Regions from separate parts of the Oceanobacillus iheyensis HTE831 genome, predicted to be linked through region 1. Evidence: riboswitches for the same ligand, from Rfam matches in the RefSeq annotation. Region 1 holds a riboswitch; each other region holds the start of a gene.
What was found. A riboswitch is a leader RNA that binds a small molecule or an ion and turns the genes downstream of it on or off. The one in region 1 is predicted to bind S-adenosylmethionine.

Region 1 (9,454 bases):
GGGCAACATTAACTTCGTCATCGTCGGTAATATTCGGAGGTAAAGAATTATCTTTGCTCATATATGAATGGAATCGACTGAATGAAGTGCTTCAATCACTAAGTGGTGAGGAGGAATAAAAAAGTGGTGCAGATACAGTTAGCTTCTCCAGATATTAAATATGCAGCTGCATTATCAAAACAATCATCAGATTCAAATGTTAGAGATACATTAGGCTTAACAAAATTGCAGTCTTCTGTTCAAGGCACGGTCGATTTTATTCATTTTGTATTAGAGGCAGAAAGACAAGGAAATCTATATTCAAGAATTATTCTCAATGAGATAGAAGGACCAGTGGGTGTTATAACACTGAAAGAAATAAATGAGAAAGAAGGAACGAGTGAGATCGGAACATGGCTAGGTGTGAAGCATTGGGGGAAAGGATATAACGAGCTAGCGAAAACTGAAATTCTTTATCATGCTTTTGAGAAGTTGAATTTAGTAAGAGTTTTTGCTGGAGCGAAGAAAACAAATATACGATCCCTAAAGTCTCAAGAAAAACTACCATATATAAAAATAGATGTAGGTGCAAATTTTCCAGAGCAACATACAAAGATGGAAAGTGATGCAAGACAACCATGTATTTTAAATGTAATTGAAAGGGATTGTTTTTTGGAGTGGTATAAGAATAATATGATCTGAAATTATCGCCGTTGATCCTCAGGTCTGGGCTTTGAACGAGATTTATACTACTACGTTAATATGAACAAGATTCAACTGATGATTTATCGCGAAAATAATTAACTGATGATATGAGTGCCCAAAATAAGAAGGAGCAGAGAGAAATGGTAACTCATAAGCGAGATGAGTGCCCAAAATATGAAGAAACAGAGAAGAATGGTAACTCATAAGCGAGATGAGTGCCCAAAATAAGGTGGAGCAGAGGGAAATGGTAACTCATAAGCGAGATGAATGCCCAAAATAAGAAGGAGCAGAGAGAAATGGTAACTCATAAGGGTGATGAGTGCCCAAAATAAGAGTGAACAGATAAAAAGGTAACTCATTGCTGAATGGACTAATTGACCTGGAGAATATCTGCTAAAAAGTAAAAGAACTACCTTCCATTTCAAGGGAAGGTAGTTCCGTTCACTATTTAATCAAATTTTATTTTTTCATTTTTCCCCGCGATGGTTCCGAGTATAGCAATACATAAAGCTACACTCATTAACATTACTAAAGGAATAGTCCAACCATTGGTCCATTCAGAAATTGATCCCATAAGTAATGGTCCGATCGCAGCAACCATATAACCGATCGATTGTGCCATGCTAGATAACTGTGACGATTGCTCCACTGTCTCGGTACGAAGCACGAAAAACATCATGGCTAAACTGAATGCTGTCCCAGCTCCAATTCCAGTTAAGATTAAGAATGCGATAAGAAGATTAGATGAAGTCAGAGTTATCCCGAGTAGACCACTAAAAAATAGGAGTCCAGCGGTACAACCGATCACTCTTTGATTATTCATTTTTGCTGCAAGAATAGGTGCGACAAAGGTTGTTGGTATAATTCCCATCTGTAAAATTGCTATTAACCAACCAGCATCACTTTCAGAAAATCCTTTTGCTAATAAAATGTCAGGCAACCATGTAAAAAGACTATAAGGAATAAATGATTGAAAACCCATAAAGAATGTGACAGCCCATGCTATTTTAGATTTGAATAATGCAGTAGGAGGCTGACTCTTCATCTCTACAAATACTTTTTTGCGAGAGGATCGTATTACTGGTAAGCGAAGAACTAATACAACTACCGCAATTATAGAAATAATGCTCCATAATTGCATTGCATTTCGCCAATCTAGGGAAGGTATCGTAGTTATTGGTACGGAAATCCCTGAAGCTAGCGCCGCAAATAAATTCATGGAAACAGAATAAATACCAGTCATGAGTCCAATACGATATGGGAAGCTTGATTTTATTAATCCTGGCATTAGTACATTTCCCACAGATATCGCTATTCCCAATAACAGTGTACCGAATAATAACATGGATATATCACCAATGGATCGAATGTATATACCGATGGATAGAACCACCATTGCCATTAATAACGTAATCTCCATTCCAAGTTTTCTAGATAAAGTAGGAACAAATGAAGAAAAAATTCCAAATGCTATAAGTGGTAATGTGTTAATTAAACCGATCATGGCATTTGTTACTTCTAATTCATTTCGAAATATTGGAATTAATGGACCAACGGAGGTGATAGGGGAACGTAGTGTAGAAGCTATAAAAAGAATTGCTAAAATTAATAGAAATGTATAATAACGCTGTTTTGTCGAATTTGAAATACGTTGCATGGTGTTTCTCCCTTATGATTAATCTTCGTTAGCTAATATATCAAAAGTTAATTATACATAAATTAAGCAAAAGGAGAAAGTTAATAATTATTGATTATTTATTCAGAGTTTTAAAGGATTTGAGTATATAAGTAACTAAAGGTTTGAAAATACGTATGAAGACTTATGGTAAGTATGGTGCAATGATTAACATAATAATAGAAATTGAAAATAGAAAAATACTAACTGGCTTTGATAATTTTACATTTTTATCACTTTTATAAAATCCAGAGAATTGTAATTTGTTCCGATATAATACAAAGATAGAAATAATTATACTAATACCAGCAATTATTCCTCCATAATGATTATCTAACTGGATGCCGATGGATGAATAAATAAACATAACCGCTTTACTGAAAATAAATCCTAACAGCCCAAAAATTATGATTATACGTATGATTTCCAAAGTGAATTTCATTAGGTACTCCTTAAACAATGTAAAATATTTTAATTAAACTTTGCCTCTATACCCAATAAGTCTACGTCTATGTAATAAAAGGTAAAGCTAGTAATGGTAATATTAAATCTGGAAAGCTTATATTAGGAATCGTAGCATTAATTCTAACGACTATCAATCGGTTATTTTATTTAAGATGAAGGAGACATGATGAAGATGGATATTCAAGCAGTGTTTTTAGATAGAGACGGAACCATTGGTGGAGATGATAAGGTACATTATCCCGGTGATTTTAAGCTTTATGCAAATTCAAAAATGGATATAGATTACCTCAAAAAATTTGTTCAAGTGTTTTCATTTACGAATCAACCAGGTATTTCATTTGGAGAGGTGAACAAAGAAGATTTCTATAATGAGTTAATGGGATTCGGTTTTGATGATGTATTTCTTTGTCCGCATCACTATAAAGAAGGATGTAATTGCCGAAAACCTCATCCAGGCATGTTAAAGGATGCTGCTTATAAATATCAGTTGAACTTAAACCACGGTGTTGTAATAGGCGATAGATGGAGTGATATGGTTGCAGCTTCAAAGACAAATTCAGTAAGGATATTAGTAAAAACAGGAGCAGGAATGTCAACGCTTCATGAACATTTTGAAAAGCTAAAAGGAATTGAAATTGATTTTGTAGCTGAGAATCTTACGGAAGCCGTAAACTGGATTAGAGGTAGATATCACCTTTCATAGAAAATTGAATGTAGACAAATTATTATACAAGTTGCAAGAATGCGCAATTAAATCATAGTAGACAAATCGGATTAATGTGGTTATAATGTATTATATGAAAATACTTATCAAGAGAGGTGGAGGGACTGGCCCGCTGAAACCTCAGCAACAGAACGCATCTGTCTGTGCTAAATCCTGCAAGCAATAGCTTGAAAGATAAGTTGAGGTTATCGTAATATCCAAGTTCTCTCTTCTTATCTTTATCATGTTTTTTAATAGAAGGGATGGATTTATATATGAGCATACGGAATGAAGATGAAACGGAACAAAGAAGAAATGATCTAATTGAGAAATTAATTGCATCTAATCATTTTAAAAAAGGGAACAAACATCTATATGAACTGACAACAGCAGAGTTGGAATACGAATACTTTAAATTACAATATGATGACCATCCTCATGGTGGAAAAGGATCCATTCATTGGAGAAATTTTTAACTATAATATAAACATAAATCTGGTCCTCGCAACTGCGAGGTCTTTTTTTATGGACAATATTATGGACAGCTTGTGGAGAGTTTAATGAAGCAACATATACATCTTATTTAGGATTATGAGAAATATCTATTGCTTCATAGATAGGCGGGTCCGATTCTTCTACATTGCCATCTACATCATATTTTACGATAACAGTTTCGTATAATTGAAACTGCTGCAATTTATTATAAGGCAAGTGAAAATAAATTCCATCATTATCAGAAGCTAGCATTATAAGCTCGGATTTTTCTATGTTTTTTATTTCATTAGGTTTAATATCAGGAATTATAAGTAATTTTGATTTTGTTATATCTGCTATAATCCCTTTTAATTCAGTAGTATTTGTCTGGTCTTCTAATGAACTACAGCCTAATAGAACAGTACACAATAAGAGTAGTAAAACGCTTTTGATCATTATTTTAGCACCCCTTAAGTTTAAGTAAACTAGTATTGCATTCTAGAAGTTTCTTCTAGAATACCACAGACAAAAGCAACTACTTAAAATTAATTTTATTTGGAATAAACTCCTGAATACATATCAACAACATCTTATACCCATCAATATCACTATATTCTTAAGAATATCTTACACGAAACAATTTATCAGAACTCTACTAATTTAGTAGAAGAGATTTTAATCTGAACTAAACCCATAGACCGTATACGATATTATTTATTCAAAAATTATCTTGACGGTTATATAACTGCTATGTATAATTTAAATCGTAACCATTACGAATCGTAATCATTACGATTACATAAAGGAGAGAATGTGTATGAAGAAAATATGGGGAAAGGGACTTAGCGTATTATTACTAAGTTTACTATTTATAACGGGCTGCCAATCAGCAGGCGACAATTCTTCTGAAGACGGTGCAAATGCTGAAGAAGAACATAATCATAGTCATGAGGTAGAGATTGGAGATGCACCAGAAAATATAAAAGTTGAAGGAGTATCTGATCATTATCATACGGGTGATTTAATTAAATTAACTGCAGAGCTAGAAGAAGATAGTGAATTTGATCATTGGCATTGGTACACAAGAAATTCATCTGATGATGAGTGGGAAGCAGTACCTGAATTAGATGATAATAAATTTTTTGGCGATGCGGAAACGAACGGCCAACAAATTATAGCAGTAATGTTTAATGATGATCACGAACCATATGCTCAATCAGAAGTTATAGAAGTGGTAATTGATGATCACGGACATGGACATAGTCATGCTCATGATGAAGAATCTCAACAAATTTATGATGGTTATTTTGAAGATGAACAAGTGGAAGATCGTACTTTAGGAGACTGGGAAGGCGATTGGCAATCTGTATACCCTTTACATCAAAACGGTACACTTGATGAAGTTTATGCACACAAAGCTGAAGAAAGTGATGACATGACAGCAGAAGAATACAAAGCGTATTATGAAACTGGTTATGTAACAGACGTTCATAGAATTGTGATTGATGGTAATGAAGTTACTTTCTTTGAAGAAGAGGAAGAAAAAACTGGTGAGTACCAATATGATGGTTATGAAATCCTCAATTATGAAGCAGGAAATCGTGGAGTAAGATTTATATTTAAGCTAGAGGAAGAGACGGAAGGCTTACCAACTTACATTCAATTTAGTGATCATTCGATATTCCCAACAGACTCTGGACATTACCATCTTTATTGGGGAGATGACAGACAAGCCTTGTTAGAAGAAGTGGAACACTGGCCAACATACTATCCATCTGAAATGAGTGAAGAAGATATCGTTCATGAGATGATTGCGCACTAATATGTTTATAAGTAGAGAATCCGATATTTATTGGGTTCTCTTTTTTTATATGAAAATATTAAAAGGAATAAAGGATATAAATATAGAAATAATACTATAGAAATATTCCTAGATAGGGAAACTTTAAGTTTGGATATTACAGCACTGTTAAGCGGGATTAATATAGAAGGAGTAATTGAAATGAAAATTTCTAAAAAAGTTGGTATTACAAGTTGGATTCTCACTTGTATGTATTTTGTACTTGAACCTTTTTTTGTGATGTCTTCTATCGCTCCGTATAATGTGATGGATCATGCAATGAGTGATTTGGGAGTCACGAGTTGTGGTGAATATACTTATTCTCTAGCAGCGTATGATATTTGTTCTCCTCATCATTTTTGGATGAATGTATTATTTATTGTTAATGGAATTACATTTTCAATAGGAATAGTATATCTTTCTCAACAACTAGAACGTAATAGAAAGAACCTGATAGGTACTATTTGTTTATTATTACTGGCAATAGGAAATATTTTTTCTGGATTTATTCCTGCAGATGTAAATTTATTTTGGCATTCTATTTTTGCACAGCTGGGAATGGTGACTTTTTTAATTGGGTTATGGTTATTTGGGAAGTTATTAGTAAGAGGAAAATGGTGGACGTATGGCATACTGGTTTCCCTCGTAGTTTTAGTGATTTTTATTTTACTTCTTATCTTTATCCCGTTACCAGCAGGACTACTACAACGTATGTTTTATGCTATAACATTTCTGTGGGGAACTGTCTTAGCAATTATCTTATCCGATCACAAGGGTGCATATAGATGATTGTTTAATAGTTTCTCAAAACTTTATTTTAAAAAAGGAGTGATTACAATGAAACAGACTTCAATAAAAAAAGGTGATTGAAAAGTAGAGAGTTTCTTTTTCGTCTTCTTTTCAATCAATCGTTAGGATAATGAAATTTTAATGAAAAGAGGATATTCATGTATAAAGACCAAGAATTAACAATACGCCCAATTCAAGAAAAAGATTTGAAGCGTCTATGGGAGTTAATTTATAAAGAAGATAACCCAGAGTGGAAGCAATGGGATGCTCCATATTTCTCTCATGAAAGTATGTCTTACGAACATTTCTTGAAAGAAGCTGAATCATGGATCGATGCTAAATCTAGATGGGTCGTATGTGTGAATAATGATGTCCATGGTACCGTTTCTTATTATTATGAAGATGAACAAAAGAATTGGCTAGAGATGGGTATTATCTTTTATGAAGGCAATAATTGGGGGAAGGGTTATGGAACAACAGCTTTAAAATTATGGGTAAACCATATATTTACTCAGTTGCCAGTTGTTCGAGTTGGATTAACTACATGGTCGGGAAATAAGAGGATGATTCGTGTTGCTGAAAAGTTAGGAATGACGATGGAAGGAAGGATTCGTAACGTACGTTATTATAATGGAGAGTATTACGACTCTATACGTATGGGGATTTTACGAGAAGAGTGGAACGAGCAATAATACAAAAGAGGAGACTCATGCAATAGAGTCTCCTTTTTCGTAAATCTAGTTGTTATCTGTGGTAATAGAAAATAATGATTTATCTTCTATTTTATGCGTTATTATCATCAATAACATCCCGAATAAGATCATTCCGGCTGCAACAAATGTGATTTGTGAAAAGGAAAATCCTGAATTTAATAGTAGACTTCCCAAGGTTGCTCCAATAGAATTTGCCAGATTAAATACAGAAGCGGCTATGGTACCAGATAGAGCTGGTGCTTCTGTAGCAGCTAGGATAATCTTTGAATTTAGAATTGGAGTGGTTCCAAAAGTACCTGCTCCAAAGAGAAAACATGCAACATAAGCGAGAAATGGCACAGATAATAAAAATGTAAATAAAAATAGCACGGCACCAAGTGCTGCTAAGGTAAAGATTAAACGCTCAGTTAATTTAGATGGCTGAATCCTTCCTGATACAAAGTTGCCAATAACTGCTCCTAAGCCAAATAAAAACAGTCCGATTGTGACACCTGTCACGCCAAAACCAGCAAGTTCTCTTAACATAGGTTCCTTAAACGTATATGCAGTGAAGACACCTGAAAAACCAAAGACAATAACCGCAATGATCATTAATACATTTTTATTTTTTAATACGGTTAATTCTTTTCTAAGTTTCGGTTGTACTGCTGGCTTAATGTTAGGTGTAACTATAATTAAACCAATTAAGGTAATCGCACCTAATAAGGCAATGATCCAAAAAACAAGTCTCCAATCAAAATACCCTCCAACAAACGAGCCGAATGGAACACCTAGCATTACAGCGATGGTTAACCCACCTTGAACTGCAGCAATGGCACTCGTTCTTTTTTCTGGTTTAGAAATTTCAACAGCAAGACTCATGGTTAAACCGAAAAAAGGTGCATGCATGGTCGCTGATAGCAATCTTGATAGTAGTAGCACGTCAAAATTTGGAGCTAGTGCTGCGACGATATTACTTATAATAAATATAGATATTAAACCAATTAATAAGGGTTTTGGTGAGTACTTTACTGTAATCATCCGTAAGATAGGACCGAATACAGCAACGCTGATAGCATAAATACTTAATAGAAGTCCGGTAGTGGACACTGAAACATCTAGGTCTGTAGCGAATTGTGTTAGTAATCCAGTAACAACATATTCTGTCATTCCTATCGCGAATGTACCAATCATGAAGATAGCTAGAATGGTATTTCGAGAGAATTTCTCTGTCATATAATCTCCCCTCTATGTTTAAAAAATACATAATGAATATAATATGACAGAACTATTTTGATGTCTAGCATAAAATCTTAATCAATATAGAATTATTACTTCATTTTCCTCTTGGACTTCAATACAAAAAGGAGTAGAATATACTAAGTTGGCAAAGTGAAATTACATTACATAGTGAAGGTGAGAAATATGAAAGAAAAATTCAAAGCATATCGATTTCCTATTATTTTACTGGCATCGATCATTATTGGAAGTATCATAGGGATTGTATTTGGTGAAGATGCGACAATTATCAAACCACTTGGGGATTTATTTATTAATTTGTTATTTATGATTGTAATACCATTAGTTTTCTTCACCATATCATCAGCGATTGCTGCTATGGATAGTATGAAACGTCTTGGTAAAATTATGGGCTCGATGATTACAGTTTTTGTAGTTACAGGAATAATTGCGTCTGTGTTTATGTTAGTTGCTACAGTTATTTTTGAACCGGGTTCTGGTGTAAATATTCCATTAGATACACCAGAAAATGTGGAAGAACAAAACCTATCAGAACAATTGGTTAATACGTTTACAGTACCAGATTTTGTTGATTTATTCTCCCGTGACAACATGTTAGCGCTCATTGTTTTTTCTGTATTAATTGGGGTAGCGACTGGCCTAACTGGAGAAAAAGGAAGACCATTCGCTACGTTTTTAACTAGTGCATCTGAAGTATTTATGAGAATCATAAAACTTGTGATGTACTATGCTCCAATCGGTCTAGGAGCATACTTTGCAGCACTTGTAGGAGAGTTTGGGGCGGAATTGATAGGTGATTATGCAAAAGCAATCATCATTTACTACCCGGTTTCGGTCCTATACTTTGCAATTGGATTTACCTTATATGCATT
Region 2 (11,057 bases), 1.0 Mb from region 1:
TTGTATGTAGTAGACCCATAAGTGAGAATGAAATTGCTGCACATCTAGAAAAATATTTAGCGAAGTACAAACGTCCAAAAGAAATTCATGTAGTTAATGAACTTCCTAGAAATGCTGCTAATAAATTAGTGCGTCATAATTTAGGGAAATAAGTTCCAGACGTGTTATAGCGAATATATGTAATGATGAGAGAGTATTTTACTTTGATAAGTTTAGATACTCTTTTTTTATTTGGATGAATTAGACAAAAATACACAGATTATATACTAGGAGGTGTCAGATATGGATAAACAAAAATATTTTATTAGTGTTGGTGAAGGTGAAATATCTCAAGTTCGTTATCAAAATAATGATGATTTTGTTATATATGCAACAGAAGATGAAATTACGTTACTACGATCGAAGTTTGAGGATATGCATGAATCAAGTTTTGATTCTTTTAAACGAGCGCATATTCCCTTTATGCCTTACCACAATGATGAAGCAAACGATATGTACGACAATACAATGACAGAAGCTTTTCAACTATTATACGACCTAGGTGATGAAAAAACTAAAAATCATATTCAAACTATGGGAATATTATCAGATAAGCATTTATAAGAATGGTGTATTGACGAATATACGCTGTGAGAGGAATATTACTGTAGTCCTCACTCTTTCTATTGGACTACAGTAATACACTAGGAAAAACGGATTGTAGGTTTAACTAAGATGAAAAAAAGGTAAAGATTACTAAGCGCTTATACTCAACTTATTGGAGGAGTGTCTCAACTAATGAAGAATAAAACGTATTACGTATTAGCACTTAGTATAGTTGCATTTTTAGGTATAATCTTACTCTCCGCATTTAATCAAGAAGAAGTAGTTAATGCTGAAAATCATAGTAACAGTGCCTCTGTTCAGGTAGAAAAGGAATCTTCAATTTTAGATCATTCCACTATAACAGAAAAAATGAATGGTTTCATGGATACATTAATACAGGAAGTAGATAGCAATTATAAAGTACAAGCTTATCAATCGAAAGATGAACTTATTCAAGCATTTGAACAGTATACCACAGAAGCTTTGGCTTCAGACTTTGTATCGTATTACTATGAAGAAAAGCAAGATGGGATGTACATAATCCCCATGGATGCACCATCTTGGTTTCAAGAGGAAAATGATTATGATATGATTAAAAAAGATGAAAATACTATCCAATTAACTCAAAGTAATTATAATGAAATGGTAGGAGAATATACATTGGTAGTGGATTTCACGTTTCAACATGATTGGAAAATTTCAAAGATAACATATCAGTAATTTTCAATCGAAGAAAGTAGTGGAAGATTTGAATAGATTTAAGGATTTCTATAATAATACTGTACAATTATCATTTTTGGATCATCCATTTTCTAAAGAGCCTAAGCACGTATGGGTTATCTGTCGTTATAAAGATAAATGGTTATTAACTGCTCATAAGGAACGAGGCATAGAATTCCCTGGTGGGAAGGTTGAACCTGGAGAAACAGCTGAACAAGCGGCAGTTCGAGAAGTTATGGAGGAAACTGGTGGATCTGTAGAATCACTACATTATATTGGCCAGTATAAAGTGGATGGAAGAAATGACACAGTGATAAAAAATGTATATTTTGCTATGATTCATAAGTTAGTTGAACAAGAAACGTATTATGAAACGAAAGGTCCGGTGTTACTATCCGTAATACCGAAAAATGTACGTAAGCGAAAAGGGTATAGTTTTATTATGAAGGATGATGTGCTCCATACTTGTATGAAGCGGATCAAAACAATTTTTTACAATAATGATAGAAGCGTGTAAGCCTTGGACTTACACGCTTCTATTTCGTATGAGTACCTGTTCAATTTTTTCTACGACTTTATACATTATCGTTGCAAGTACAGCAATAATTACTAAGCTCGACATCACCAGAGTAAAATCGAATACTTGGAAACCATAGATGATGAGGTAACCTAACCCTTGTTTGGAAACAAGGTATTCCCCTACAATAACCCCTACCCAAGACAGACCAACATTTACTTTTAATGTAGATATTATTGCTGGCAATGCGGAAGGAAAGATCGCCTCTTTAAAGCATTGCCATCTAGTAGCCCCAAAACTAAGCATTACTTTTTGATAGTTCGGATCAACCTCATTAAAAGCAGAATATACTACTAGTGTAGTAACGATAACGGAAATTATGAAACCCATGGCGATAATGGAAAGGTATCCAGGACCTAATGCAACAATGAGAATAGGGCCTAAAGCAACTTTTGGCATTGCATTCATAATGACGAGATAAGGGTCCATAACTCGTGCAAAGCGTCTTGAAGACCATAATAAGGTTGCTATTAAGATACCTCCGATGGTTCCAATTAAAAAACCTAGGATTGTTTCTAACAAAGTAACCTGAATATGAGAAAACAGTGAACCATTAGCGAATCGTTGAATAATTAAATGAAATACTCTACTTGGAGAACTAAATAATAAAGGATCTATCCAATACAATCTACTGGCGATTTCCCATAAGCTAATCAAAATGATTAGAATGGAAATTTGCCAAGCAAATACGATTTTATTCTCTCTTTTTAAGCCTTGAAGATAATTTGAAAAAAGTTGTTTATCACTCATGTTCATCATCCCTTAGTGGTGAGGAATCATCTTTTTGTTCTAATTGATCCCATACTTTATCGAAAAGTAATTGGTATTTTGGGTGTTTTCTTACGTGTAATGGCATTTCATCCCTGAGTTCCAGTGGGACATCATATATTTTTGCGACTGATCCAGGATGAGAATTTAATAAGATGATTCGATCACTCATTGCGATTGCTTCTCCAATATCATGTGTTACTAGTACTGCGGTTTTTTTATAGGTTTTTAGTAATTTGGAAACAAGGTCTTCTAGCTTTAATTTAGTTTGATAATCTAAAGCAGAGAAAGGTTCATCTAATAATAAAATTTTTGGATCATTGATTAAAGTTCGAACCAATGCTACACGTTGTCTCATTCCTCCAGATAATTCGGAAGGATATTTTGATTCAACATCTTTCAGTCCCACTTCATTCAATAAACTAATTGCATTTTGTTTTATTTCTTCTGTTATATTGCTGTGAATCTTTGGTCCAATCAGTACATTTTCAATAATGGTTTTCCAAGGAAAAAGATAATCTTGTTGAAGCATATAACCAATTGCTTGATTTTGGTTAATTAATTCTTCTTTTTGCAAACACACTTGGCCTTCTGTTTGGTGAATAATGCCTGCAATAATGGATAACAGTGTTGATTTCCCACAGCCGCTTGGACCTAATAGGGATATAAATTCCCCTTCTTTGATGGTAAATGAGATGTTATCCAGTGCCTTTACATATGAATCCTTTGAGAAATAATAGTGGGTTACATGCTCAAGTGTCAGAAATGACAAGATAGTTCCTCCTCTTTATTCTGACATGACACGCTCTGCAAAATCTGTATTTACAAGGTCTTCATAAGGTACATTTTCTGGTAATTCACCAGCTTCTTTCATGATCCCTTGTAAATTATTCCACTCTTCTTCATCGAGAATTGGATCTGTGGCAAAAGAACCTTGAGCTTTATATCGATCGATTGATAAAGCTAACATTTCTACATCAGTTTCTTCAAAATATGGAGCTACTACTTCTGCGATTTCTTCCGCGCTTTGTTCATCCACCCATTGTTGTGCTTTATAAATGGCTCTAGTAAATGCTTCAACTGCTTCATCTTCTTTCTCTATAAAGCTTTGTTTGGTCATAAATACCGTATATGGAACAGCTCCAGATTCTTCCCCGAATGAAGCAACAATGTGTCCTTGCCCTTCTGCTTCAAATATACTTGCAGTTGGTTCAAATAACTGTACATAATCATAGTCTCCGGAAGCAAAAGCTCCAGCAATATTTGCGAAGTCAATATTTTGTTCTAATTTTAAATCTCCATGGGGATCGATTCCATTTTCTTTTAATACATATTCACCAACCATCTGCGGCATTCCGCCAACACGTTGGCCAAGGAAAGTACTATCTTTTAGATCTTCCCAAGAGAAATCATCGTCTGCTTCTTTTGCTACAAGAAATGTTCCATCTGTTTGTGTTAGTTGAGCAAAGTTTATTGCATAATCCCTTGAATCTTGTGCATACACATACATTGATGTTTCAGACCCTACTAAAGCAATATCGGCACCATCCGACAATAATGCAGTCATTGTTGTGTCTCCGCCCCAAGTGGTTTGTAAGTCTACCTCTAATCCTTCCTCTTCAAAGAACCCTTTTTCCAAAGCTACGTATTGTGGAGCATAGAAAATAGATCTTGTTACTTCTGCTAATTTTATGTTTGTGGTTGATTCTTGATTACAAGCCGATAAAAGTATTAGAACAGCGACAAAACTAATAATAAAATACGTCTTACGCATACCCACCGTTCCCTTCAACAAATGTGATAAAATTTATCAAAATAGTGTATGCGCCCAAATATAAATATGTGTCAAAAGCATTTCTCACCGCTAAGCGACGCCGAACTGGACTGAGCCTTCAGAGATAAACGAATCTCCGAAAGGAAAGAGGAAGATGAGTTATCGAAGGAAGGGGAGGGAAGTTGCGAAGTCGCTGGTGAGCAATGCTGGCCAAGTCAAAAGCATTTCTCACCGTTAAGCGACGCTGAACTGGACTGAGCCTTCAGAGATAAACGAATCTCCGAAAGGAAAGAGGAAGATGAGTTATCGAAGGAAGGGGAGGGAAGTTGCGAAGTCGGTGGTGAGCAATGCTAGCCAAGTCAAAAGCATTTCTCACCGCTAAGCGACGCCGAACTGGACCGAGCCTTCAGAGATAAACGAATAAAAAACCAGCCTCGTATTGAGACTGGTTGTTCGCAAATATCGAACGAGTACTTCACTCATTTATATTAATCCTTAATGGGATGAGTAAACATGTTTAAATTATCCTTTATATAAAGGACCAGCTTGCTTAATCGTTTCACTAGCTAGAGTGAATTTCTTAAAGTTTTCGTGGAATTTTAATGCAAGTGTTTGTGCTTCTTTCATATATGCTTCTTTATTACCCCATGTCTGTTTAGGTACTAATAATTCATCAGGGACTCCAGGAACATGAGCAGGAATCTGTAAACCGAAAATTTCATCAGTGATTGTTTCTATAGAATTTAATTCTCCTTCTAATGCAGAGTGAACCATTGCTCTGGTGAAGGAAAGTTTAATACGGTCACCCACTCCATATGATCCGCCAGTCCATCCGGTATTAATCAAAAATACATTTGTATCAAACATATCAATTTTCTTTCCAAGCATTTCTGCATATTTAGATGGAGCTAATGGTAAGAATGGAGAACCAAAACAAGCAGAGAAAGTAGCTAGTGGTTCTGTTACTCCTCGTTCTGTTCCTGCTAATTTACTTGTATATCCGCTTAGAAAATGATACATCGCTTGTTCTTTTGTCAGTTTGCTAATCGGAGGCAATGTGCCTGATGCGTCAGCAGTTAAGAAAATAATTGTATTTGGATGCCCTGCAACACTAGGATTAATAATATTGTCTATATTCTCTAAAGGATAAGCAGCACGTGTGTTTTCTGTTAATGAAGTATCATCATAATCGGGTTCTCTGCTATTGTCATTTAAAATCACATTCTCTAACACAGTACCGTAACGGATTGCGTTATAAATTTGTGGTTCCTTTTCTTCTGAGAGATTGATACATTTCGCATAACAACCGCCTTCAATATTGAATACACCATTTGGACTCCAACCATGTTCGTCATCACCGATTAATTTTCGGTAGGGGTCTGCGGATAATGTCGTTTTCCCGGTACCTGATAACCCGAAAAATAATGCAACGTCACCTTCCTGGCCTACATTAGCGGAGCAATGCATAGAAAGCACATCTTGCTGTGGTAATAAATAATTCATCACAGAAAAAATGGACTTTTTAATTTCTCCGGCATATTCAGTACCACCGATAAGTACAATTCTTTTCTTAAAAGAAATTAATATAAATGTTTCTGAATTTGTTCCATCAATAGCTGGATCAGCCTTAAATCCTGGAGCTGAAATAACTGTAAATTCTGCTTGGTGATTGTTTAATTCCTCTTCCGTTGGAGTAATGAATAGTTGTCTAGAAAATAAATTATGCCAAGCATATTCATTAATCACTTGAATAGGGAGTCGGTAAGTATGATCAGACCCCGCAAATCCTTGAAATTTAAATATTTCTTGTTTTTCATTTAAATAAGAAATCACTTTAGATAATAATTGGTTGAATACTTCCTCCTGGATGGGTTTATTAACTTTACCCCAGTTAACATGTTGATCCGAAACTTCATCTTTAACGGTAAATTTATCTTCCGGAGATCGACCAGTATAAGTTCCTGTAGTGGCGCGTACTGCTCCGGTAGATGTAAGAATTCCTTCTTGTCTATACAGAATTTTTTCAACGAGCTGTGCTACCGATAGATTGTGGTGAATATGATTTGTTTGTAATTCTTTCATATAAGACTTATCAACAGTTTTCATGGTATAATCTCCTTACTATTAATTAGAGTAGTTTTAATCTCTTAACGATCCATATTTATTAAATCTGATTATTAGTATAACACATTAAAATAAATAGTCCATACTATATTAAAATTTATTTTATGCAATATATTTTTTGATGTGACAAGGCTTAAATTAGTTGACAGACAACTCACCTTTCGTTAATCTTAACCATGAACGGATACTCTTATTCAGAGTTGGTGGAGGGACAGACCCGATGAAGCCCAGCAACCATCACTACTGGTGAAAAGGTGCTAATCTGATGCAAGGATAATAGTTCCTTGAACAATAAGAGCGAAAGGCCATAATTCTTCCTTTCCTCATGTTATGAAGGAAAGGTTTTTTTGTTTTTATCTATAATTTTAGGTACCGCGTTTTTTAGTACGAGGTTCTTTTATTGGCACTTTGAATAGGATAGAAGTTATAAAGAGATCCGTACCAACATATATCAAAGGAGAGTTTAGCCTTATGGCTGCAAATCGACGTTTATTTACTTCAGAGTCAGTAACTGAGGGGCATCCAGATAAAATGTCTGACCAAATATCAGATGCTATTTTAGATGAAATTTTAAAGAAAGATCCAAACGCAAGGGTTGCATGTGAGACAACAGTAACTACAGGACTAGTTCTTGTATCAGGAGAAATTTCTACTTCTACTTATGTAGATATACCAGCCCTTGTTCGTGAAACAGTAAAAGAAATAGGGTATACACGTGCTAAATATGGTTTTGATTTTGAAACTTGCGCGGTATTAACTGCGATAGATGAACAGTCTGCAGATATTGCAGGAGGAGTAAATCAAGCACTTGAGGCACGACAAGGAAAAATGAGTGAGGAAGAAATTGATGCTATTGGAGCTGGCGACCAAGGGCTAATGTTTGGTTACGCATGTGATGAGACTGAAGAATTAATGCCTTTACCAATCTCATTAGCACATCAATTGTCCAAAAGGTTAGCGGATGTAAGAAAAGAAGGTATAGTAGATTATCTTCGTCCAGATGGAAAGACACAAGTAACTGTTGAGTATGATGAGAATGACAAGCCCGAACGTATAGATACAATCGTTATCTCTACACAACATCATTCAGAAATACAAAATGAGCAAATTGAAAGAGATATGATTGAAAAAGTCATTCAAGCGGTTGTTCCAAGCGAATTGTTAGATGATAAAACAAAATATTTTATAAATCCAACTGGTCGTTTTGTAATTGGAGGACCTCAAGGTGATGTAGGGCTGACAGGAAGAAAGATTATTGTAGACACGTACGGTGGTTATGCTAGACATGGCGGAGGTGCATTTAGTGGCAAAGACGCTACAAAAGTAGACCGTTCTGCAGCATATGCAGCTCGTTATGTTGCTAAGAATATAGTTGCCGCAGGACTTGCAAAATCTTGTGAGGTTCAATTAGCCTATGCCATTGGTGTCGCTCAACCTGTCTCCATTGCAGTTAATACATTTGGAACTGGAAAAGTAAGTGAAGACAGATTGGTAGAAGCAGTTAGAGAATTATTTGATCTCCGTCCAGCTGGTATTATCCGCATGTTAGATTTAAGAAAACCTATATACAAAAATACCGCAGCTTATGGTCACTTTGGTCGAAAAGATATCTTATTCCCATGGGAAAAAACAGACAAAACAGAAGAGCTTATTGCTCTAACTAAATAATTAAATGTTTAAAAAAACTATCATCTATCTTTAAGGTGGTAGTTTTTTTAGTTTATTAATCGAGTGGACCAACAGTTTGATTCCATTCGAAATTATTATTATGGCACTCATTTATCATAATAATTAATTTTTCAACTAGACATCAATTCTTAACAGAAATTTATAAAATTGACTTAATATACAGGAAAACTTTCATGAATTTTATCTGAAAGATATAAAATTATGTTGAATTCTTCTATTGAGTTTACTGATTTATGAAAAATCAAAGCTGCTTATTATGGTATTATGACAAAAAATATATTATACATTGCAAAGCAGGTGGTAGTATCATTGAACTAGTAGAAGAAGCACAAAAAGGGAATCAAGAATCATTTATGGCATTATTTCACAGTTATGAGAAAAATCTATACCGCATTGCGAATACATATGTAAAGAATTCTAATGATACATATGATGTAATTCAAGAAACAGCTTATCGAACATATGAAAAATTACCTGAGTTAAGAAATCCGCAATATTTTAAGACGTGGATCACAAAAATAACCATTAATTGTGCACTTGATACGATAAGGAAGAATAAAAAGATGATCATAATGGAACCAGAAAAAGTGTCTACAAAAGCTTATTATGATTTGGATATTCCATTAAAGATTACCGTAGAGCAACTATTAGATCGTCTAAATGAAAAAGAAAGAACCATTATCGTGCTCCGATTTTATTACGCATTAAGTTTCAAAGAAATTTCAGAACAATTAGATATTCCGTATGGTACTACAAAATCATTATCTTACCGCGCGCTAAAGAAATTAAAGTATTTTGCAAATAAGCAGGAATTACAATAAAAGAGAGCGAGGAAAATGAAACAAAATTTCATGATTAGTTGAAATAAGCGACACTCCTTAGAAATAAATTTCAACATCATTTGTGTGATAACATTTTTTCTAAGGTGTGTCTTATGTTAGCTTATTAAATACCCATATTAGTATTATTTTTATAGTATTGGCCTTTTTCCACATAAGAATTTCTTACACGGTCCATCTCTTTATAATCCTCTTCTGTCAATTCACGTACGACTTTTGCTGGTCTACCCATTGCAAGTGTATGGGCAGGAATTTTCTTGCCCGGTGGAACAAGACTACCAGCCCCTAAAAAAGCACCCTCACCAATTTCAGCTCCATCTAGTACGATCGATCCCATTCCAATTAAAGCTTTTTTTCTAACAATCGCAGAATGGAGCGTTACTTGATGTCCAACAGTTACATCCTCTTCAATAATCAGTGGTTGTCCAGGACTTTGATGTAACATACATAAATCTTGAATATTTGTACGCTTTCCAATAGTTGTTTTAGATACATCACCACGTATTACTGTATGGAACCAAATACTTACTTTTTCCTTTATTTGAACATCCCCATTAATTACAGCGTCTTTGGCAACGAATGCTGTTGGATGAATCGTTGGATAAATATTATTATAATGATCAATCATAAAAAACCTCCTATGTACTAGCATTATGTTAAAGTATACCAAATTTAAAATGGAACAAAAAATATACGAATCCAATTACATAAAGGTGTTAAAGAATATTTGACGAATATATAAAGAATGTAGGAATTACAGTTAGGAGGGATTGAATAATGAATTTAAAAGATAGGTTCATCCATTTTGGTGAAATAGAAGTAAAAGAAAAAAGCTCACTTTATTCCATTTTATCTTTACACATTTCCGAAGATCCTGAAATGATTGACCTTTGTTCAGTTATTCCCAAAGGGCAGCCGGTAGCCAATTTATTATTTGCTTCCGTTAAAGATCTACTTTACATACACAATGACCATCCACTCAAAAACTATTATCCAGAATTTAAAAAAGAGGTAGACCAACCTAATTATGCTTACCCAGATTTTAAAGATTTTGTACAAAATCATAAGGATGATATTATCAAACGAATTACCACAAAATACGTGCAAACGAATGAAGTGAACAGATGTGCATATTTATTCCCTATATTTCATTATATTTATGAGAAGACCGGTAGGCAGATGTCTTTAATCGAAATCGGTACTAGTGCTGGATTACAACTTTTATGTGATCTGTATGCATATACTTATAATAGTAATAAAAGTAAATTTGGAAATATTGATTCTGATTTAACAATAAGTTCTTTTGTGAGAAAAGGAGATTTACCTTCTTTTACATCAAAAGAATTACCTATCAAGGATAGGTTAGGTATAGATTTACATGTTTTGAATTTAATGGACGATGATGATGTGAGATGGTTGAAATCATTAGTTTGGCCAGAGGATTTGCATAGAATAGAAGTGTTGGATAAAGCTATTGGTCAATTTAATAAGGCAAATGAGCAAATCAGGCTAATAGAAGCGGATGCCTTAAGTTGTCTAGAAGAACTAGCTATAGAATGTGATAAAGAATCTATACTTTGTATCTTTCATACACATGTTGCAAATCAACTTACTAAAGAACAACGTGAAACCTTATTAGATCGTGTTTCTGAAATTGGGAAAAAACGAGATGTATTTCATATTTATAATAATATTTGGGATGGACAGTTACATGTAGAAAGTTATATCAACGGTAACAGGAATGAAGAATTTAAAATGCATACACATCCTCATGGGGAATGGTTCGATTGGCCAATTTGAAAAAAGGAGTTAAAACGAATGGATAGGAAATATAATGATATAATTGGCGATATTTTAAAGGATTCCGGCGAAATGAATAGAAAAGATTTAAACGGAATGGGAAAACCTTTACCGAAGGATTATGTGAAACGAGATGTACTTCAAAACTTCCAGAAAATCGCAAAAGATGCTGGTTATCTTC
Region 3 (11,057 bases), 1.7 Mb from region 1:
AAGGAGTTGGCTTGAGACGATGAAATCTATTATGCGATCGTTAAGTGCCATACTCATTGTGTCGATTGTTTTACTTATAATGATTAATCGCCTCAATGCTGCACAAGGTTTTTCCGGTGATAATACGTTGACCGTATACAATTGGGGAGATTATATTGACGAAGAATTAATTACTCTATTTGAAGAAGAAACTGGTATTACCATTGTGTATGAAACCTTCGATTCCAATGAAGCGATGATGACAAAAATCCAACAAGGCGGTACGACATATGATGTTGCTGTACCATCTGAATATATGGTACAAAAAATGGTGGAGGAAGATTTATTAATTGAATTAGATCATTCCAAACTTCCAAATCTAAGTAATATAGATGAACGATTTATGGATTTACCTTTCGATCCAAACAACCAATATTCCATTCCATATTTTTGGGGAACCGTTGGAATTATATTCAACACTAATCTTCTGCCAGAAGGAATGGAACTAACTGGGTGGCATGATTTATGGGACCCTGCACTAGAAAACCAAATATTACTCATCGATGGCGCTCGTGAAATTATCGGTATGGGGTTGAACTCATTAGGTTATTCCTTGAATGACACTAATCCTGAGCATCTCTATCAAGCATTAGAAAAATTAGAGGAACTTACGCCGAATGTTCGAGCGATAGTTGGTGATGAAAATAAAATGTTAATGGCCAATAATGAAGCTACGATTGCGATTGGTTGGTCTGGTGATGCCGCAGATATCATGGGTGAAAATGAAGCGATCGACTACTTAGTTCCAGAAGAAGGATCCAATCTCTGGTTCGATAACTTTGTTATCCCGAAAACTGCACGAAATATAGATGGAGCACATCAATTTATTAACTTTATGTTAGATGCAGAAATAGCTGCCCAAAATACAGAGTACGTGAGTTATTCTACGCCAAATAAAGAAGCACTGCAGTTTATGCCTGAAGAAATGGTTGAAGACGAACGATTCTATCCTGATCCAGAACTCACAGATCGCTTAGAAGTATACGAAAACTTGGGACAACGTAATTTAGCTTTTTATAATGAATTGTTTTTACAATTTAAGATGTATCGAAAATAATACTAATGCGTAGCATGCTCTTTCTATTTTAGAGTATGTTACTTTTTTTATGTGAATTAAGATAGACTCTATTTACTCGGGGCTTCGGCATATTGCTTAAGCACGTTCTATTGACTAATTATGCTTCGATTCTCTCTTGTTTTGGGTTTTAGAGCTGCTCTATTCACTAAATATCCTCGGATTCTCTCTTGTTTTGGGTTTTAAAGCATGAGCTATAGAAACTTTCAAAGTAAAATCGCCCGGAGGAAAGTTCAACATTTTCCTCGCGAGCGATTCTTTAACTGCCGAAGCACATGTCTTAGACAACCTATACCATTACTTTACAAATGTCATTTGTAAATTCTACTGGATCATTAATTGGTAATCCTTCAATAAGAAGTGCTTGATTATATAACAGGTTAGTATATAGTTTGAACTTCTCATCATCATTACCTTGCGCTGCTTTTAAAGATTGGAAAATATCGTGATTTACATTAATCTCCAATACTTTATCAGCTTGGATTTGCTGATCATCTGGCATTGCATTAATGATTTTCTCCATTTCAAGGGAGATTTCACCATCTGCAGTCAACACGACTGGATGTGATTTTAAGCGCTTCGAAGCACGTACATCTTTTACTTTGGTAGACAATACTTCTTTCATCGCTGTAAATAATTCTGCATTATCGTTGTTTTCTTGTTCATTTTCTTCTTTTTCGTCTTCTTCAATGCCTAAATCACCACTTGATACGGAACGGAATTCTTTTTCATCATAGTTCATAAGCATTTTAATGGCGAATTCATCGATTTCATCTGTGAAATAAAGAATTTCATAGCCTTTATCAGCAACTAATTCTGTTTGTGGAAGCTTTTCAATTCGATCTCTTGAATCTCCTGTAGCATAATAGATATACTTTTGATCCTCTGGCATACATGAAACATATTCCTCAAGGGTTACTAATTTCTTCTCTTTAGAAGAATAAAATAGAAGTAAATCTTTCAGCTCATCTTTGTTTTGACCGTAATCACTGTACACACCAAATTTAATTTGTTGACCGAATGCATCAAAGAATTTTTCATAGTTTTCACGTTCGTCACGTAAAAGACTTACTAGCTGCTGTTTCACTTTTTTCTTAATATTTTTAGCGATTAGCTTTAATTGGCGATCATGTTGTAGCATTTCACGGGAGATGTTAAGTGAAAGATCTTCCGAGTCTACCATTCCTTTAACAAAACTAAAGTAATCCGGAAGTAAGTCCGCACACTTATCCATAATTAATACACCGTTCGAATAAAGCTCAAGACCCTTTTCATAATCACGTGTATAGTAATTAAATGGCGCACTTTCTGGGATAAATAATATAGCATTATAACGAATGGAACCATCCACATTAATGTGTACATGTTTGAGTGGTTTATCAAATCCATAGCGTTTTTCCTGGTAGAAATTCGTATAGTCATCATCGGTTAATTCGCTCTTATTCTTCTTCCAGATAGGAACCATCGTATTAATTGTTTGTTCCTCTACTACATCTTCATATTCGTCTTCTGACCCTTCTTTCAACTTACTTTCCGTTACGTCCATTTTAATTGGGTAACGGATAAAATCAGAGTACTTTTTAATGATTTGCTGTAACGTAAATGTATCTAAGAACTCATCATAGTTTTCTTCTTCTTGATTTTCTTTAATATACAATGTAATTGTTGTTCCAATATCTTGCTTATCCGCTTCTGTAATAGAATATCCATCAGACCCTTTGGATTCCCATTTAAATGCTGCATCACTATCAATAGATTTCGTTACCACTTCTACTTTATCCGCTACCATAAACGCAGCATAGAAACCAACCCCGAATTGTCCTATGATATCATGGCCATCTTTAATTTCATTCTCTGATTTAAATGTATGAGAACCACTTTTTGCGATCACACCAAGATTATTTTCTAATTCTTCTTTTGTCATACCGATCCCTGTATCGACAACCGTTAATGTGCGTTCCTCTTTATTTGGAGTAATTTTTATATAATAGTTGTCCACATCAAATGACAGGGAATCATCGGTTAATGCTTTATAGTAAATCTTATCTATCGCATCACTTGCATTGGAAATCAATTCACGCAAGAACACTTCGCGCTGTGAATAAATAGAGTTAATCACCATATCTAATAGTTTTTGTGACTCGGCTTTAAATTTACGCTTTCCCATAATAACATCTCCTTCTTTTCTACATTTAGCACTCACTACTTACGAGTGCTAACCTCTATATTTTTAATAACATATCCCCATTTTTCTGTCAATATCGTTGGCGTTTGAAACAGGTTAGCCTGTATAATAGATGCCACTATTAGGAGGGATAAAAGTGATAAAAGATTGGCTGCAAGAATCTAATTATACCGTTATATTTACTGGGGCTGGCATGTCCACCGAGAGTGGTCTGCCGGATTTCCGATCTGCTAACACAGGGCTTTGGAAACAGCACGATCCTAGTAAAATTGCTAGTATAGATACACTGAATAATAATGTTGAAACATTTATTGACTTTTATCGAGAACGTGTATTGAAAGTAAAAGAATATGGTCCGCATCAGGGGCATTACATCTTGGCTGAATGGGAAAAGCAAGGCCTTGTCCATTCCATTGTTACACAGAACGTCGACGGATTTCATCAGGCTTCCGGCAGTAAAATCGTACATGAATTACATGGCACACTGCAAAAGCTACACTGCCAAAGTTGTGGAAAAGAATATAGCAGCAAAGAATATGTAGAGAATGAATATCATTGCGATTGTGGTGGCGTATTACGTCCTTCCATTATTCTGTTTGGTGAGATGCTACCTCAAGAAGCTTTTCAAACTGCATTTAACGACGCAGAGAAAGCAGATTTATTTGTCGTACTCGGCTCATCATTGACAGTATCGCCAGCGAATCAAATCCCATTAATCGCAAAAGAAAATGGAGCGAAACTTGTTATCGTTAATCAAGACCCTACACCGTATGATCAATATGCTGACATGACCATTTCTGATCAGAAAATAGGTGAATTTCTTCGCTCCATTTCCAATGAGGGGTAAGGACTAGCCTTATCCCTCACTTTTTGCAACAGTTGATAAAGTCACGATTTTAAAAATCTCGCTTCTTCCTTAACAAATTAAAAGCCGAACTAAATTACCAGTAACAAACATCTCTAACCCACGCAGGCAGAAGACCCTATGCTATCCGGTATTTAGTTCGGCTTATCATGATTTAGATAAGATACAAATTTATATCATCCATTTCGGGGGTGTATTTTTATCCCAGTAGATATCTCCAATATCATGATGTACTTTGAATTTGTCCGTGCTTAAGTGATAGTGAAAATTAAAATAATGTCCTTCTAACGGTCGATTATCTCGACGAACATGAAATTTAGCTACATGTTGTTTTGTCTTTTCATCATAAACATTAAATATCCGCTCACCGTAACCGGATGAAGGATCCTCGGTAATAGAAAGGAATGCATACGCCGTTTCTGTTTCTTCTAATAATGTATGTAATACCTCTTCTATTTTTGGAAGAATTTCTTGGTTAAATTCATCTTCTACTTTTGTAGCAATCTTTGTTCCAAACTTAATCATTGATTGTTCTTGAGCTTGAGACATCAGCCGATTTAATGCTGTGTCTAGATCCTCTTCGGTTGTAGCAATATCATCTTGTATTTCTATCGTCCTGGCTACTGTTTCCTGATCTGCGTTTGAAGAGGATGATACACTACCATTTTCCTTTTGAGCATCTACTTCCAGCAAGGTTGTCGGAGAGTACATACCTAATGTTAATATTGTAATAAGAACTACTGCTATCTTTCTCCACCATATCTTCATCTGCTCACCCACACTATCCCATGTCTTTATTAATATTTTATCACTTTATGTATCGTTGTCCATCCTACTTTCTTACTTTTTAAAAAATTCACCTTTATATAATGTATTTAATCCGTACTTCTCTAATAGATAGGCAAATTCAATTACATCCAAAAATTACCATTCATTTCATAACCGTCCATTCTCTCCATCAATCATCGTATCATTTAAATAGATTAATCCATCACGATTTAAACTTTTCGATCGCGCTCAAGCTGCGTTATTTTAAAAAAACAAGCTGATATTTCGAATGGTTAATTTAGTTTCTATAACAATCTAAAAAAATTTGTCGTCTTTCTTTGTAAAACAAATATGAATACGATATGTTAGTAGAAAGTGACAGAAAAACTCTATTTTAATGATATATTACGATAATACAAGCAGGCATCCCAAAAATAAGAAGGAGTTGTATCCATATGCTTATCAAACCACCAAAATTACAAGCAGGAGATAAAGTTGCAACCATTTCCCTTTCATGGGGCGGTGCTGGTGAAGAGCAGTTACAATGGCGCTATGATCAAGGGGTTAAGCGCTTAGAAGAAGTGTTCGGTTTACAGGTAGTCCCTACTCCTAATAGTTTAAAAGGAGAAGCATATCTGCATGAACACCCAGAAGCACGTGCAAAAGATCTAATGGAAGCTTTTGAAGATCCAGAAATAAAAGCTATTATCTCGAACATAGGTGGTGAAGATAGTATTCGTCTATTACCTTATATTGATTTCGATATCATTCAAAAAAACCCTAAAATATTCTTAGGATATTCGGATACGACTATTTCTCATTTTTTCTGCTATAAAGCCGGGGTATCTTCCTTTTATGGACCTGCTGTCATGACGGATTTCGCTGAAAATGTTGAAATGGATCCATATACTATCAAGCATATTCACAACACTTTATTCTCGAACGAAATAATTGGAGATATCGAACCACCAGAGCAATGGACTAGTGACTACCTAGAGTGGGATGTTAAAAATAAAGACACGAAAAGAACAACTTATCCAAATAAAACGTATGAAATTTTACAAGGAGAGGGTATTGTTCAAGGACGCTTAATTGGAGGATGTATTGACTCCATGGAAAGTATTAAAGGCACGAGTCTTTGGCCGGAAATCAATCATTGGAAAAATTCGATATTATTCTTCGAAACTTCTGAAGAAGAACCAAAGCCAGACCTTCTCGCTCGATGGTTACAAAATTATGCTACACAAGGCATACTTCAAAACGCGAATGGGATTATTTTTGCTAAACCGCATAGAGAAACCTATTACGAAGAGTATAAACAAGTGATTACAGCTGTATTAAAAGAAAATGGTCTATCGAAATTACCTGTTCTTTATAATGTAAGTTTCGGACATAGTGAACCAAAAGCAACACTCCCCTATGGTCGTATGGCAGGAATTAACTGTAACCAAGCTACTTTCTCTATCATGGAAAGTGCTGTACTAGAGTAGGTTAGTGGATTTTATTTACGAATTAGAAAATATTTCCTATTGCTAATAAATCATTTCACTTCATAAATTTGACATAATTATAGTAAAATAAAGTGACCGACTTCATAGAAAAGGGAGCTTAGGTGATGAAGAAGTTTGCAGAGGAATTATTACGACACAATCAACATCAAAATGAAGAGGAGCTTTGGAAGTGACGAAGCTAATCATTCCTGAAGAAGACATTATTCTTGCCGTATGTATATATATTGCTCGCCAACGTGAAATTGAGCCAGCTGAAGTAGAAGTTGAACTTTTTTATGATGATTATTCCGGTTTCTCTGCAGAAATAACCACTGTATTCGGCAAGCAAGAAATTGTAACAAAACATATTATTTCTGCTCTGCGTGAATGGATTAAAGAAAATTTACACGCTAATCCATATGCTGGACTTAAGCTTGATTTGAACCGGACAAATGGTATTTATGCAAGACTTCGTAGTGAAGATGAATAGAGCAATTTTCTTCATTAATTACACTCGGACTATTTATCAGAATTATTTTATTTTTAAAACCATATTGACTTAATTTATTTTATCCTCTAGAATTACTTTCAATATAACAACTAAATATTTTACGTTTTTTCTTATCTAGAGAGATTGAGGGATCAGGCCCTATGACATCTCGGCAGCGGATTCTTTATATTAAAGAATACTGTGCCAATTCCTGCAAATGCAAACGAGCATTTGAAAGATGAGAAACGATGGCTTCTACATATATACATATGGTACGAATCCCTCTTTTCTTGTCTTTCAAGAAAAGAGGGATTTTTTATTTCGCTTGGGGGTTGAGACATGATTGAATTTCAGAATGTAACAAAGACATTCACACTAGGAAAAAGAAAAGTAGAAGCTGTTAAAGAAGTATCTCTAACGATCGAAAAAGGAGATATTTATGGAATTATTGGGTTCAGCGGTGCAGGAAAAAGTACCTTGCTTCGATTAGTAAATATGCTTGAGCGCCCTACCGAAGGATCGGTACATATCCAGGGAACAGATGTAGGGAAATTATCCGCCAAGCAATTACGGGAGCGCAGAAGAAATATAGGAATGATTTTTCAGAATTTCAATTTATTCCAATCACGAACAGTCGCAGGAAATATTGCATATCCTCTCAAACTTGCTGGTACATCAAAAAGCGTCGTAACCAAAAGAGTTAGTGAACTGCTACAATTTGTTGGATTATCCGATAAAGCAAAAGATTATCCAGACCAATTATCCGGCGGACAAAAACAGCGTGTCGGGATTGCAAGAGCATTGGCCACATCCCCTGATATATTAATTTGTGATGAAGCCACTTCTGCTCTAGATCCAAATACAACATCGGATATTTTAAAATTATTAAAAAAAGTAAATCGAGATTTGGGTATTACCATCCTTCTTATTACACATGAAATGGGAGTTATTCAGTCCATATGTGACAAAGTTGCTGTGATGGAAGATGGGAAAGTCATTGAGAATGGAAATGTATTTGATACTTTTACAAAACCTTCTCACGAAACAACAAAACGATTTATTCGTTCGGTACAACAAGAACTCCCATCTGAAAAGGTATTAAAAGAGTGGACAGAAGCTGGTGGGGGTAATCTTTATCGTGTTTTATTCAAAGGAGAAAGAGCCACTGACCCCATCTTATCAAGTACAACTCGTAAGCATAACATTGACTTTAATATTGTCTATGGATCCGTTCGTGAACTACAGGAAAAATTATTTGGAAATCTCATAGTCTCTTTTGGAGGAGATGAACAGCAAATTCAACACGTTATTCAAGAATTAGAATTGATTGTTGATATAGAGGAGGTGTATTCACATGGGGGTTGATTGGAGTACGTTCTGGCCACGAATTGTAGAGGCAACAGGAGAAACCTTACTCATGGTCGCAGCGACATTATTTTTTGGTTCTATTTTAGGTATTTGCATGGGACTATTGCTATTTGTGACCCGTGAAAACAACATACTAGAAAACAAGATTATCTTTAATCTACTGAACTTTATTATTAATATTATTCGTCCTATCCCATTTATCATTTTTCTAGTCGCGATCTCACAAGCTACTAGGCTCGTCATTGGTACGACAATAGGAACTGCTGCTGCCATCTTCCCGATGACTATTGTTGCTAGTTTTACCATTGCAAGGGTAGTAGAAAATAATCTCGTAGGCATTGATCCTGGAGTTATTGAAGCTGCTAAAGCAATGGGAGCCAGTCCAATGAAGATCATCTTTACGGTACTAATTCCAGAAGCGCTAGGACCATTAATTCTAGGACTTACATTTGTATCTATTTCGTTAATCGATTTCTCTGCAGTAGCTGGTACAGTTGGCGGCGGTGGTCTTGGACATATCGCAATGACATATGGTTATCAGCGATTCGACGGTAGCGTTATGCTCGTCACCGTAATCATACTTATTGTTATGGTTCAACTAGCTCAATGGCTCGGTAATACTATTTCCAAAAAGATTATGCGTCGTTAAATCACAACTATATTAGGAGGAATTTCACATGGAAAAATCATTTATTTTACTAGCATTATTAAGTTTTACATTATTTTTAGCAGCATGCGGAAGTGATAACGCCAAAGCTGGAGACGAAGAAGTGACTGTAAAAATTGGAGTGAATGGTGCCGATGGCGTTCAATGGCCCCTTCTAAAAGAAAAAGCAGCTGAAGAAGGAATTAACATTGAACTTATCGAGTTTGCCGATTATACATTACCAAACAACGCTTTAGCTCAAGGAGATATTGATATCAATGCCTTCCAACACATTGCTTTTTTAGGGCAATATGTAAAGGAAAGCGGTGAAGACATCGTTCCGATTGGATCTACTGTTCTTGCGCCAATTGGTTTATATTCCGAGAAAATTAGTGACGTTTCTGAATTAAAAGAGGGAGACAAAATTGCCATCCCAGACGACCCGTCAAACCAAGCTCGCTCCTTACGTGTACTAGAGAGTGCAGGCTTACTAACCTTAAGTGATAATTTTGGAATGTTCGGTGATCCTTCACAAATAGAAGAAAACCCGTTGAATCTAGAAATTATTCCAATGACAGCACAACAAACTGCCCACGTATTGCCAGATGTCGCAGCATCTGTGATCAACAATGGTGTGGCTGGCCAAGCAGGGTTTGAGCCAGGTGAAGACCCAATTTATATTGAAGACGCAAATGGTGAGGCAACACACCCTTATGTCAATATTATCGCAACACGTGCAGAGGACAAAGACAATGAAGTATACCAGCGTATCGTAGAACTATATCAAGAAGAAGATATTGAACAGGCAATCAAGGATGATACAAACGGCGGTTCTTTCTTAGTGAAGTTAACACAAGAACAGTTAGATAAAGCTTTTGAACAGTTAAAGAAATAACAATTATATTGGAGGAGCAAAAAATATGACGATTGTTCAATCACGTCAAGAAGCAATTTTTCAAAGTATCGAGGATAACAAAGATAAATATATTCAAATTAGTCAGGATATTCATGCACAACCAGAGATTGGAAATAAAGAATTTTATGCAAGCTCGAGGCTTATCCAAACGCTTAAAGATGCAGGTTTTACTGTTGAATCATCAGTTGCAGGACATAAGACGTCCTTTTTCGCATCCAAAGATAGTGGCATAGAAGGTCCAACAATTGCCTTCTTAGCAGAATACGATGCACTGCCAGGCATCGGGCATGCTTGTGGTCACAATATCATCGGTACTACAAGTGTCGCAGCAGCTATCGGCTTAGCTGAATCCCTTACAGAAACTGCAGGACGTGTAGTTGTACTCGGCACCCCAGCTGAGGAAGGTGGTCCTAACGGAAGTGCTAAAGGCAGCTTTGTAAAACATGGTCTGCTAAAAGATATTGATGTAGCACTTATGCTCCATCCATCAGGAAAAACAAGCTTAACAAGTGAAACATTAGCAGTAGACCCATTAGAATTCCATTTCTATGGAAAGCCTGCGCACGCATCTGGAGCACCAGAAGAAGGTATCAATGCACTAGACGCTGTTATTCAATTATTTAACGGAATTAACGCATTACGCCAACAACTGCCTAGTGATGTTCGTATTCATGGTATTATCACCCATGGTGGAGATGCTCCAAATATTATACCGGAATATGCAGCTGCTCGCTTTTATATTAGAGCCGAATCTTGGAGCAAAACAGAGGAAACTGCTGAAAAAGTTCGTGCTATTGCAAAAGGTGCTGCGCTTGCCACTGGATCAACTGTCAAAGTGGAGCGATTCCAAAATGAGGTAAAAGATTTTGTGCTTACGAATACACTAGACAATATTTTAAAGAAAGAGTTAGAAAAGCAAGGTGAAACAGTAATCACGGAGAAAAAGAAAGGCAAAGGATCTACAGACGCTGGTAATATTAGTTATGAAGTACCTACCGCGCATGGCCATATTAAAATTGGTGAAGATAATCTAATTGGTCATACAGTCGAGTTCCGGGAAGCTGCAAAATCAGCAGCAGGTAACGAGGCTATTATAACAGGAGCTAAAGCTCTAGCTGCTACAGGATATCGCTTATTAACCGATAGCGAACTCCTTCACAGAGTACGTCAATCACATGAACAAGGGCTAGCTGAAAAACAATGAGAAAAGTATTG

Region 2: it holds a riboswitch for S-adenosylmethionine, as region 1 does, so the genes downstream of both, metK (methionine adenosyltransferase) here and OB_RS06695 (Fur-regulated basic protein FbpA) in region 1, are expected to answer to the same signal.
Region 3: it holds a riboswitch for S-adenosylmethionine, as region 1 does, so the genes downstream of both, OB_RS16125 (methionine ABC transporter ATP-binding protein) here and OB_RS06695 (Fur-regulated basic protein FbpA) in region 1, are expected to answer to the same signal.

The regions. Positions count from the first base shown of each region.
Region 1 is NC_004193.1:1,315,413-1,324,866, forward strand. Features, by position in the region: gene OB_RS06670 (GNAT family N-acetyltransferase) at 1-119, shown strand, start outside; gene OB_RS06675 (GNAT family N-acetyltransferase) at 124-681, shown strand; gene OB_RS06680 (CynX/NimT family MFS transporter) at 1,133-2,341, opposite strand; gene OB_RS06685 (hypothetical protein) at 2,505-2,801, opposite strand; gene OB_RS06690 (HAD-IIIA family hydrolase) at 2,991-3,527, shown strand; SAM riboswitch class I at 3,629-3,729, shown strand; gene OB_RS06695 (Fur-regulated basic protein FbpA) at 3,803-4,003, shown strand; gene OB_RS06700 (DUF3221 domain-containing protein) at 4,107-4,457, opposite strand; gene OB_RS06705 (ZinT family metal-binding protein) at 4,819-5,823, shown strand; gene OB_RS06710 (DUF998 domain-containing protein) at 6,004-6,630, shown strand; gene OB_RS06715 (GNAT family N-acetyltransferase) at 6,789-7,322, shown strand; gene OB_RS06720 (MFS transporter) at 7,368-8,558, opposite strand; gene OB_RS06725 (dicarboxylate/amino acid:cation symporter) at 8,748-9,454, shown strand, end outside.
Region 2 is NC_004193.1:2,361,192-2,372,248, reverse strand. Features, by position in the region: gene OB_RS11945 (o-succinylbenzoate--CoA ligase) at 1-152, shown strand, start outside; gene OB_RS11940 (hypothetical protein) at 283-603, shown strand; gene OB_RS11935 (hypothetical protein) at 778-1,305, shown strand; gene ytkD (RNA deprotection pyrophosphohydrolase) at 1,334-1,822, shown strand; gene OB_RS11925 (ABC transporter permease) at 1,832-2,632, opposite strand; gene OB_RS11920 (ABC transporter ATP-binding protein) at 2,625-3,422, opposite strand; gene OB_RS11915 (ABC transporter substrate-binding protein) at 3,438-4,424, opposite strand; gene pckA (phosphoenolpyruvate carboxykinase (ATP)) at 4,947-6,530, opposite strand; SAM riboswitch class I at 6,736-6,846, shown strand; gene metK (methionine adenosyltransferase) at 7,020-8,216, shown strand; gene OB_RS11900 (sigma-70 family RNA polymerase sigma factor) at 8,471-9,058, shown strand; gene OB_RS11895 (gamma carbonic anhydrase) at 9,183-9,704, opposite strand; gene OB_RS11890 (DUF2332 domain-containing protein) at 9,854-10,876, shown strand; gene OB_RS11885 (DnaJ family domain-containing protein) at 10,895-11,057, shown strand, end outside.
Region 3 is NC_004193.1:3,287,432-3,298,488, forward strand. Features, by position in the region: gene OB_RS16090 (ABC transporter permease) at 1-23, shown strand, start outside; gene OB_RS16095 (ABC transporter substrate-binding protein) at 20-1,096, shown strand; gene htpG (molecular chaperone HtpG) at 1,404-3,281, opposite strand; gene OB_RS16105 (NAD-dependent protein deacylase) at 3,436-4,146, shown strand; gene OB_RS16110 (YpjP family protein) at 4,336-4,932, opposite strand; gene OB_RS16115 (S66 family peptidase) at 5,388-6,422, shown strand; gene OB_RS16120 (YxcD family protein) at 6,613-6,912, shown strand; SAM riboswitch class I at 7,041-7,157, shown strand; gene OB_RS16125 (methionine ABC transporter ATP-binding protein) at 7,252-8,277, shown strand; gene OB_RS16130 (methionine ABC transporter permease) at 8,267-8,929, shown strand; gene OB_RS16135 (MetQ/NlpA family ABC transporter substrate-binding protein) at 8,958-9,821, shown strand; gene OB_RS16140 (M20 family metallopeptidase) at 9,847-11,046, shown strand.